2 regions of the Marinomonas mediterranea MMB-1 genome follow, and region 2 is predicted to be linked to the other one. Evidence: predicted binding sites of a transcription regulator. Region 2 holds the regulator's gene; the other holds the start of a gene.
The links. Region 2 encodes sigma-54, which starts transcription at its own class of promoters, with help from an activator protein. Its sites were predicted from a motif close to TGGCACNNNNNTTGCTNT; they were not measured.

Region 1 (5,553 bases), 2.3 Mb from region 2:
GAGTGAATCCTACGGTTTCTGCCACCGTTTCTTCTCGAATGCGAATAAGCATCCAAAAGGCTCCAATTTGTTCAGGCAGTGCTTGATTGTTCAGAATCATTTGCATAGCAAGTTGCGCTTCTTCTGACGTCAAGCTTCTGGTGCCTTTTTTGCCACGCCCAAGGATTTTAATAAAGTGTTTAAAATCGTCGATCATGAGGCTAACTCCTCACTGTCTAAGGTCGTTGATGTCGTGCTGGTGGACTCTATGAGTGCTTTTAGCTCAGGGATGCAGGAGCCGCAGTTTGTGCCGCATTTTAGGGAATCACCTAGTGCCTCGGCCGAACGACAACCTTTGTGGATGCTGGCTTCTATTTGTTTGCTTCCGACTTGGAAGCAGGAACATATAATGTCACCTTTGTCTTCGACATCGGCCGGTAAGCCTGCGAGCAGCGCGATTCGTTCCGATGTGTTGAGCGGGTCTTCTCGCTCAAACAGGCTGGTCAACCAGCGGCTGTCTGGCAAATTGGGAAGCGGTGAAAAATAGAATGCGGCGACAAGGCGAGACTCACTTCCTGCTTTTGTGATGAAAGCAAAGCGATGTTCGTTTGTAATCGGGTTCGTATAGGTCAGGCATTCAATGTCGCCTGAACTCGCGCTCTGTTCCGACTTATTATATACCGCTTTGTGTACGAGAGATGAGAGATCCAAAGGCAATTTAATCGCGACTTCGTAGCGTTTCCCTTTGGGAATGGTAACGTCGCTCCAGTAATCAAACGCCGACAGTTCAAGTGGGTTCAAAGCGAGTGCATAACCATAATACGTGCATTCTACAGGCTCTAAATTAACGCAAGCATGTTTGGATTCTGGTTGTCCTGAAAGAGGGTCAAATACTTGAGGAACCAAACTGGAAATGACGTTTGCACTGTTGTATTGGTTCGTCCAGTGAATCGGAACAAAGACGTTTCCTGATTTTTGTTTTTCATTGATTTTAGCGCGCATCAATACCTCGCCAACACGCGAGCTTAATTTCACCAGTGTTTTGTCTTTTACGGCCAAACGTTCTGCGTCACTGGGTGACATTTCCACGTAAGGTTGCTCACTGTGGTTGAGCAGAATAGAGGCTTTACCTGTACGCGTCATGGTATGCCATTGATCGCGCAGGCGTCCTGTATTGAGAACAAGAGGCCATTGTTCGCTTGGACGTTCAACAGGCGCTTTAGGCGTAATGGGAATAAAGCGAGCTTTTCGGTCGGGAGTGAAAAACAAACCGTCTTCAAACATTCGCTTTGTGCCTTGTGGCTGGCTAGGCGTAACTGGCCACTGTATGGGCGAAAGTGCATCGTATTCAGGCTTGCTGAGCGTACTTAACCCACCAATATCAAAGTCTCGTAACGTTGAGCCTGCGTTTTCAAAGGCGGAAAGCGCAGCGTGTTCGATGAAAATTTCGTTAGGGCTAGCGTAGTTAAACGCCTTCATAAAGCCCATACGTTTTGCGACTTCGCACATTGCCCACCAGTCGTGTTTCGCTTCTCCAGGAGCAGGCAGTAAACCTCGTTGACGAGATATGCGTCGTTCCGAGTTGGTGACTGTTCCGTCTTTTTCGCTCCACGTGGTTGCGGGCAGCAATACGTCTGCCATCGCGGCTGTGTCGGTGTTCATTTGGCAATCACTGACAATCACCAACTCGCATTTTTCTAATGCTCTGCGGACTTGGTTGGTGTCTGGTAAACTGACCATCGGGTTCGTCGACATAATCCAGACCACTTTTACCTTGCCTTCTTCGATGGCTTGAAACATATCGACGGCTTTTAGGCCGTTCTGCGTTGCCATTTTGGGCGCGTGCCAAAACTGTTGGACTAAATCTATGGCGCCGGGTGTGGTAAAGTCCATATGTGCCGCTAATTGGTTTGCGAGTCCGCCGACTTCTCGGCCACCCATCGCGTTAGGTTGACCAGTAATTGAAAACGGTCCCATGCCTTCGCGGCCAATACGACCGGTTGCAAGATGGCAATTAATAATGGCATTGGCTTTGTCTACACCGCTGGAAGATTGGTTAACACCTTGAGAATAAAAAGAAACCGAGCGTTCTGTTTGGCACCACCATTTGACTAACTGGCTTAGCTCGTTGACTGAGATGCCCGCTTCTTGCGCGGTGTTTTCGATGCTTGGTGAGGATGCGCGAGCCGCTTGAACAGTGTCTTTGAAGCCGTTGGTGTGATCATTGATAAATTGATAATCCAGTTTACCTCGGCGTTCCGATTCAACCAGCAGAGTGTTAAATATAAGCGCGTCACTGCCGGGCGTTATAGCAAGGTGAAGATCTGCAATATCGCACGTAGCCGTTTCTCTTGGGTCTATTACGACGACTTTCATTTCAGGACGTTTTTGTTTTGCGGCGGATATACGTTGAAACAAAACGGGATGCGTCCAAGCCGCATTGGAACCAATCATAATCAGAAGATCACACTGCTCTAAATCTTCGTAACAACAGGGAACCGTGTCTGTGCCGAAAGCACGCTTGTAGCCGACCACGGCTGACGCCATGCAGAGTCGAGAATTGGTATCGACGTTCGCTGTGCCAATAAACCCTTTGGCGAGCTTATTGGCCACATAATAATCTTCGGTAAGAATTTGGCCCGAGAGGTAGAAAGCAAAAGCGTCGGGCCCGTACTCCTCAACGACTTGCTTTATTTTTGTGCTGATTGTGTCTAGAGCAGTATCCCAAGATGCTTGTTTACCCTTTACAACGGGGTGCAACAAACGTCCATCGAGCCCAAGCGTATCGATTAAGTTACTGCCTTTAACACACAGGCGACCAAAATTAGCAGGATGATGGGCATCACCGCATACTTTATTTTTATTGTTCTCAAGCGGTCTGATATCTTCTTTCCACTCATTGACTGGAAAATCGACACCACAGCCAACCCCGCAATACGGGCAGGTTGTTTTACCTATCACCTGCACTTGTCTACCTCTCGTCCAAAAAAAAGGCCCAGTTTCCCTTAGAGAAACCGCGAAAAACGCACCTTCTCTAAGGGAAACTGGGCCACATTGCCTGACTGATCGTACCCACCACCGAGTACGACAAGCTAATCGTCGTGCTTACTAGAAGCATTTTATATAAAGCAAACTATGAGCCAACTAATAAAATTTTATATAAATCAAAATACTAGCGTATCTAGGCATCGACTATCGATCCAACCTGAAAATAATTTGCTCTGAGTTGGTGCAAAGTGCAGGGTAATAGGGCATGCTTTATTTACTATCGGTATGTAATAGCATATCAAATTGAGACCTTTGCACGACGACTGCGCTCTCCAATACAGTGTTATAAACAGACTCAAAATGCTCATTTATAACGCATAAACTCCGCTTTTCGTCTATTTTTGCTTCGTCTTGGCTTTGCTCGTGACTTCGTGCAAAGGTCTCAAATTACGTCAAAAAAGGATTGCTGATGAAACTTTATTTAAATGAAACGTCTCCCTTCTCACGCGTTGTGACAGCTGTAGCTTTGATGTCGGAAAAGGCTTCTGTTGAGCTTGTTTGGGTGGATCCATGGTCGTCGCCAGATGCATTAAAACAGGTGAATCCTTTTTGTATCATCCCCGCATTGGAACTCGACGAAACCGTTTTGACGGACAGCATGGTCATTTGTCAGTATCTACTCGCAACCTATCGTAACGTCTTCCTCGCACCAATGGACCTTACCAACAAACAAGAAATGGCACTGCTTGGTTCAGCCAAAACTCTAATGGACGTGGCGTTTAAAACGGTGGCATTGAAGCGCTTTACCGAGGGCAAGAACGAACTGACTATGCGTGGTATCGAGGGGCTAAATGAAGCGCTTTTAAGGTCGAAAACAGACATTCGAAATAATCCCGCGTACAAAGAGAAAACACTGGCGACGTTATACTTTCATATTGCCCTAGCGTATATACAACTTCGCCATGAGGCGCTGTTTGAACAACATGCAGCAGGAGAGATTGAAGCTTTTCTTGAAAAATCACCGTTCAGCGACGTATTGGAAACAATTAGCCTTGAGACATTGGCCGAAAAACCGAGCTTTGAGGGTCTTAGAAATAGTATTTAAAGAGAGATAGATAAGGTGTACAGCGCCATTCGCCAATACACCTTATCTATTTGAGCGCTTTGGTTTTAGTTCACCGCTACAAATACGTCGCCGTTTTCAATCTTGGTTTGCCAAGTGGGTAAAATGCAATTTTCATCTTCTAGGCAATGACCGTTTTCAAGGTTGAAATGCTGTTTGTATAACGGGCTCGCGATCACGGGTTGTCCGTTTAAATCGCCTACAATCCCTCTCGAAAGTACATTGGCTTTGCCAAAAGGATCCCAATTAGACAGAGCAAAGATTTTGATGTGTTCTGCTTCATCAATGCGAAACAACGCAATTTGTTGTCCGTTTACAAGCGCAGCAGTTCCGATTTCGTTTTCTAGTTCGTCTTGATGACAAATGTATTTCCAGTTCATTTTTGTACCTCTTAACGGCTACCTTTTCCCTCTCCCTTAGTAAGGGGAGGGTGTACAAGGGGGTGACGTTCTAAACCGCTTTGGCGATTAATTCGTATTTCTCGGACTCGGTCGCAGGGCGAATTTGACCTCGTTCTTCAACAAAGACGACGTTGTTGTCTTCCTCGTCGGCGTTCACAAACTGACGGAATTTTTTCAACGCTTTTTCGTCTTTTAATGTGGTCGTCCATTCGCATTGGAACGTATCGACAATGTGTTGCATTTGCGCTTCGAGTTCCGCACCAAGGTCAAGAGAGTCTTCAATGATCACGTCTTTGAGGTAATCTAACCCACCTTCTAGGTTGTCCATCCAGGTTGCGGTTCGTTGCAGGCGATCCGCTGTTTTGACGTAAAGCATTAGAACTCGGTCTATGTATCGAATCAGCTCTTCGTCGGTGAGGTCGGTTGCAAACAAGTCTGCATGGCGTGGTTTCATACCGCCGTTACCACACACATAAAGATTCCAGCCGTTTTCGGTGGCGATCACACCAATGTCTTTACTTTGAGCTTCGGCACACTCTCGTGTACAGCCAGATACCGCAAATTTAATTTTATGAGGACCACGCAGTCCTTTGTAGCGGTTCTCTATATAGATGGCCATGCCGACAGAATCGTTTACGCCATAACGACACCAAGTGCTACCCACACAAGATTTAACGGTTCGAACGGATTTACCGTAGGCTTGACCAGTTTCGAACCCAGCATCAACTAGTTCTGACCAGATTTTAGGCAGTTGCGGTAAGGTTGCACCAAACAGGTCAATTCGCTGACCGCCTGTGATCTTAGTGTAGAGGTTATAGCGTTTGGCGACGTCGCCGATGGCGATTAAGCCGTCGGGTGTGATTTCTCCGCCGGGAATACGTGGCACGACCGAGTAGGTGCCGTCTTTTTGCATGTTTGCTAGATAACGGTCGTTAGTGTCTTGTAAGGCGACGTGCTCTTTTCCTAAAACGTAATCGTTCCATACACTGGCTAAAATCGAGCCGACCGCTGGTTTACAGATATCGCAGCCTTTTCCTTTGCCGTGCTTATCTAACAGTTCAG
Region 2 (5,553 bases):
GCTTTTTATTACGGATAAGCTTATAGGTAAGCAGATATCTAAAGTAACAAGTGTTCAGTATTCGATCGTGGGGCCATTTTCTGATCCCAATGTTGAACCTGTCAAATTCAAACCAAATTGATCGAGGTATAAGTGATGCGTATTGCCGGAATTCAAATGACCAGCACTGCAAATATAGCCTCCAATTTAGAGTATGTTAAAGCAGCAGTAGCAAAAGTTGCGCAGCAAGGTGCGGATCTTGTCGTGTTACCTGAAAATGTTCTGTTGTTCTCTGGTCGGAAGCTTAAAGTGGTTGCTGATGAAGAGCTCGAATTAGGGTTGTTGAGCAGCATCTCTGGTTTAGCGAAGCAATATAGTTTGCCTATTTTAATTGGCTCTCATCCCAAGGCTACGAGATATGACGGCTCCCAAATGCCAAGAGGCAGGGTTCGTCAATCGAGTATTTTATTTGATGACACTGGGGTGCAGTGTGCGCGGTATGACAAAATACATCTGTTCGATGCCGCAGTATCGGATAAAGCGGGTCAATATCGAGAGTCTGATTATATAGAGCCTGGCGATTTAACTTCGGTCGTTGTGAATATTGCTGGAGTGCAGGTGGGCTTATCTATATGTTATGACCTGAGGTTTCCTGAGCTTTTTCGTGAATTGGCTCAAAAAGGTGCTGAGTTGATTGTTGTTCCGGCTGCATTCACTTATCAGACGGGTAAGGCGCATTGGCAAGCGTTATTGCGTGCTAGGGCAATTGAAAATCAGTGCTATATTTTAGGTTTAAATCAATGTGGCTGGCATACTGAAACACGTCAAACCTATGGTCATTCGCAATTGATTGATCCTTGGGGTGAGGTTGTTAGTGAGCTAGGAGAAGAGCCTGGTGAGCTGTTAGAGGTGCTTGATTTAGATGTTTTGAAGGTAGTTAGAGAAAAAATGCCATGTTTGCTTCATAGGCGTATTTAGCGTGTTTCTTTTGTGTAGTGTTTGATGTAGTGGTCTGAAAGTGCAGGTAAAATAGATTAAATACACCTTGAAATGCGTTTTGTGCTGATTCTAGGTGTATTTAAATCTAGTGGCTAGTAATCTATAGATTGAGCTTCTTCTCTTGTATCTCGCGTAATAGTTTGAAAAGCTTTTTCTTACTGGTTGTTTTGTTGCCTTGTTCCGCTTCTTTTTGAGATTGTCTTATAAGTTGACGAAATTGCTGGATGTCGACATCAGGGTTTTCTTCAATGTATTTTTTGAATACTTCTTGACTACTATCTGCATTAATCAATTGATCTCGTGTTGCTTCAAGTTGATGAAATAGCTTGTTATGCAGTGCTGAGGTGGTATCAAAAAGATCAACTCGATGTTGAATCGCTTCATGATCCTCGCTGCGCATCACTTTACCAATATATTGAAGATGGCGGCGTTGCGCTTCTCTCTGTTTGATTCGGTCTGCCTCATCCAGTGCGTCTCGCATGGTTTCGGACATGGGGACTTTTGCTCTTTGTGATTTGCTCAGAGCGACCAGTTGCTTACCGAGGTCCTGAAGCGCTTCCATTTCTCGCTTGATCTGAGTTTTGCTCTTATAGTTTTCGTCGTCAAACTCGTCGTATTGTTCAAATTCTGTCATTGTATTTACACTAAAAATAAAGTTGCTAAACCTAAGAATGATAAGAAGCCGACGACATCGGTCACTGTTGTAAGAATTACGCTTCCCGCAAGTGCTGGGTCAACGCCTAGTTTCTTTAGAATGACGGGGAGCATGGTTCCCGTGATGGCGGCAAATAATAGATTGATAATGATTGCTGCGGCAATGATATAGGCTATCTGGAGATTGTCAAACCAAAGAGCTGTCATTGCTGCGATAACGGTTGCCCATAATATCCCGTTGAGGGCTCCGACCACAATCTCTCGATTGAGTAGCCACCCTGTATTGGTTGCACCGATTTGATTTAGGGCGATTCCTCGAATAACCAAAGTCAAAACCTGTGAACCAGCGATTCCGCCCATGCTGGCTACTATTGGCATTAGAATGGCGAGCGCTACGATTTGATCTAACGTGTCCTGAAACAGTCCTATAACGTAAGAAGCAATGAAAGCGGTGACTAAATTGACTCCGAGCCATACAGCGCGTCGCCGAGTTGTTTTTAAAATGGGAGCGAACGTGTCTTCGTCATCCTCTAAACCTGCCATCGATAGCATAGAGTGCTCAGCTTCGTCTCGAATGACATCAACGACATCATCGATTGTAATTCGTCCCAATAGTTTTTTTGTCTCTGGATCAATCACTGGCGCTGAGACCAAGTCTAATTTTTCGAAAAGCTGAGCTACTTCGCTGGCAGGCATGTCCGAAGTGATTGTGGTCGTTTCCGTTTCCATTATTTCGCGAACAGTAGAAGAGGTGTCTGCGACTAATAGTTTTGTGAGAGGTAAGGTGCCTAGAAATTTGTCCGATCGACTGACGATTAATAGATTATCAGTCATGTCAGGCAGTTCTTGGTGTCGTCGTAAAAAACGAAAAACGATATCGACCGTTATATTGGGTCGGATCGTAATGGTGTCCGTGTTCATGAGTCCGCCTGCGGAGTCTTCAGAATAACTCAGCAGGGTTTCTACACGGGCGCGATTTTGCGCTGTCATTGACGCGAGAACTTCTTTTACAAGAGTCTCAGGTAAATGTTGAAGAATATTGGTTAAATCGTCGTGCTCAAACTGTTCAGATACGGCAACAAGTCGTTCCGTATCCATTGTTTTCATGAACTGAGCACTGATGTCTTCACTTAAATATTGAAGAACCTCACCTTCGTTCTTATCGTCGATTAGGTCCCAAAGCAGCTTACGTTCTTTTGGTGGAGAAGATTCTAGAAGTCTTGCTACATCCTGAGCGGGTAGAGCACCATTGAGCAAATACCGGATTTGCATCGTTGTTCCAGACTCAAGTGATTCATTTACTGTCTGGAGGTGTTCTTGAGTGGTTTGCTCAGTCATGTAGTGGGCTTACTCCGCTTCGCCGAATCGATTAGCAATGACCTCGACGATTGCGTCCATAGCGTCTATTTCATCATCGCCGTTCGCCTTTATTTTTAAATCTGTTCCTTTACTAGCCGCCAGCATCATCATAGCCATGATGCTTTTTCCGTCTACGTTTCGACCATCTTTTTCGATGGTAATATCGCACGAAAAGCGAGTCGTTGTTTCAACCAGTTTACTGGCTGCCCGAGCATGTAAGCCTAGTTTGTTTACAATAGTGACGGTCTTTTCCTGCATGGCAGTCGCCCTTATACTTGTTGTAGAAATGAGGTTATCAATTCTTCGTTTGTTGTAGTATCACGTAGTCTCTTTAATTTATCTGGAGATTGTGCCATTTCTGCAATTTGAGATAACGTCTTAAGATGTCCCTCGCATTCGTTAGGAGGGGCTATCAGTGCAAATATTAAATCAACGGGTTGTCTGTCTATTGAGTCGTAATCAATGGGTTTTTCTAGAGACATAACAACAAGGGCAGCATGATTTGCTTGTTCAAATCTACAGTGCGGAATTGCTATTCCGGCTCCGACGCCAGTACTGCCGAGCTTCTCTCTTGCTAAAAGCGCATCGTAGACTGCTTCTGACTCACAATGCAGCCTCGCCCCAATAGCCTCGGCTAAAAATTCCAGAACTCTTTTTTTGCTGGCAATTGGTTGATTAGCAAAAACCAGCTCACTATTGACTAATTTTTCTAAAGACATTGTTGATATGACCTACCTTAAATAAGGCGCTTTCGTTCATTGGAAGGAGGGATGTTCATCGCCTCGCGATATTTTGCGACGGTACGTCTCGCAACTTGTATTCCTTGCTCGGCAAGTATCGTAGCTAGCTTATTGTCACTAAGAGGCTTTTTAGCCGGTTCTTCTGCAATAAGCTTTTTAATCATGGCACGAATAGCCGTTGAGGAGCATTCTCCGCCAGAGCTTGTATTAACATGACTCGAAAAGAAATATTTGAGCTCAAAGATACCTTTAGGAGTATGCATGTATTTTTGAGTTGTGACACGAGATATTGTTGATTCATGCATTCCGACTTCTTCTGCCACGTTATGGAGTACCATCGGTTTCATTGCCTCTTCGCCATACTCGAAGAATTCGATCTGCCTATTTACGATACAGCTGGCGACCTTTAGTAGGGTTTCATTTCTACTTTGAAGGCTTTTTATAAACCACTTGGCTTCCTGTAGCGAGGTCTTTATGTAGTTTACGTCTTCCGAAGACGCTGACTTGTTTGCCATTGCTGAATAGGTTTCGTTGATCTTTACTGGTGGTAGCGCATCATTGTTTAGTTCAACTTGCCAAATACCATTTTTCTTTTTTACTGAAACATCAGGAATAACATAGTCAGTGTCTGAGGTGTCAATTGTCGAGCCGGGTTTTGGGTTTAGTTGTTGTATAAGCGCGATAACGTCTTTAAGCGCCTCTTCCTTTAAGCGTGTTTTCCTACATAGCTGGGCAAAGTCGCGATTCCCGAGAAGTGGTAAATAGTTATCGATAACGTTATGGGCGGGTTTAAACAATTGGTGATTGTGAAAGCCTTCCAGTTGGACTAATAGACATTCTCTTAGGTCTTGCGACGCAACGCCAACGGGGTCAAATCGTTGGACGCGATGTTGGACAGCGACAACTTCATCGAGCTCTAAGTCTTCAAGTTCAGAGGCAAGGGATTCAAAGACTTCTTGCACGCTGATCGATAGGTAGCCATCGGGTTGAACGCATTCAATTAAAGCATATGCAATTTCAATGTCTCTATCAGAAATATGAGTAAGGTTTAGTTGCCATATTAGATGGTCTTGTATATTTTCGGATTCAGAATTTCTACTGTCTAAGTCGAAATCACCATCAAATAAAGGTGCGTCAGAGGCCGCTGCTGTATTTTGATACGTGTCGTCCCAACTACTGTCGATAGAGAGTTCTTCAGGGATACTTTCCGTCCATTCAGACTCTACTCTTGCTTCTTCTGAGTTAGTGTCGCTCTCTGCTTTTTTTTCGGTTTGATTGCTGGATTCTGATGACGCTGCAGCTGCACTCTCGTCTTCATCTAGTTCAAGAAGTGGGTTAGATTCCAGAAAATCGTGTATTTCCTGTTGCAGGTCAATAGTTGAGAGTTGAAGTAAGCGTATCGCTTGCTGCAACTGTGGAGTCATAGTTAACTGCTGACCGATTTTTAGCTGTAATGACTGCTTCATGGAGCAACTCTTCTTTTATGGAACGCGTTATGCATATTACTCCCTTTTTATTTGAAAAATAAGAGCTTAAAGCTTGAAGTCGTCGCCTAGGTAGACTTTTTTTACTTGTTCATTGTTAATAACGTCATCTGCATTTCCTGAGGCGATGATGTGTCCATTTCCTACAATGTAAGCCTTGTCGCAAATGTCTAGCGTTTCTCTAACATTGTGGTCGGTAATTAAAACACCAATGCCGCTGTCTGTGAGGTGTTTTATGATTTGCTTAATGTCGCCGACCGATATAGGGTCGACACCAGCAAAAGGTTCATCAAGTAAAATGAATTTAGGGTTCATTGCCAGTGCGCGTGCGATTTCTA

Region 1: the regulator sigma-54 is predicted to act here: its motif matches at 3,105-3,122, upstream of MARME_RS19410 (nitrate reductase).

Annotation. Positions count from the first base shown of each region.
Region 1 is NC_015276.1:4,258,277-4,263,829, reverse strand. Features, by position in the region: gene MARME_RS19415 (glycosyl transferase family protein) at 1-196, opposite strand, end outside; gene MARME_RS19410 (nitrate reductase) at 193-2,946, opposite strand; gene MARME_RS19405 (glutathione S-transferase N-terminal domain-containing protein) at 3,437-4,072, shown strand; gene nirD (nitrite reductase small subunit NirD) at 4,138-4,470, opposite strand; gene nirB (nitrite reductase large subunit NirB) at 4,541-5,553, opposite strand, start outside.
Region 2 is NC_015276.1:1,964,884-1,970,436, forward strand. Features, by position in the region: gene MARME_RS08925 (YhdP family phospholipid transporter) at 1-121, shown strand, start outside; gene MARME_RS08930 (carbon-nitrogen hydrolase family protein) at 136-957, shown strand; gene yjgA (ribosome biogenesis factor YjgA) at 1,079-1,612, opposite strand; gene mgtE (magnesium transporter) at 1,618-2,970, opposite strand; gene MARME_RS08945 (HPr family phosphocarrier protein) at 2,980-3,249, opposite strand; gene MARME_RS08950 (PTS sugar transporter subunit IIA) at 3,261-3,710, opposite strand; gene MARME_RS08955 (RNA polymerase factor sigma-54) at 3,728-5,197, opposite strand; gene lptB (LPS export ABC transporter ATP-binding protein) at 5,264-5,553, opposite strand, start outside.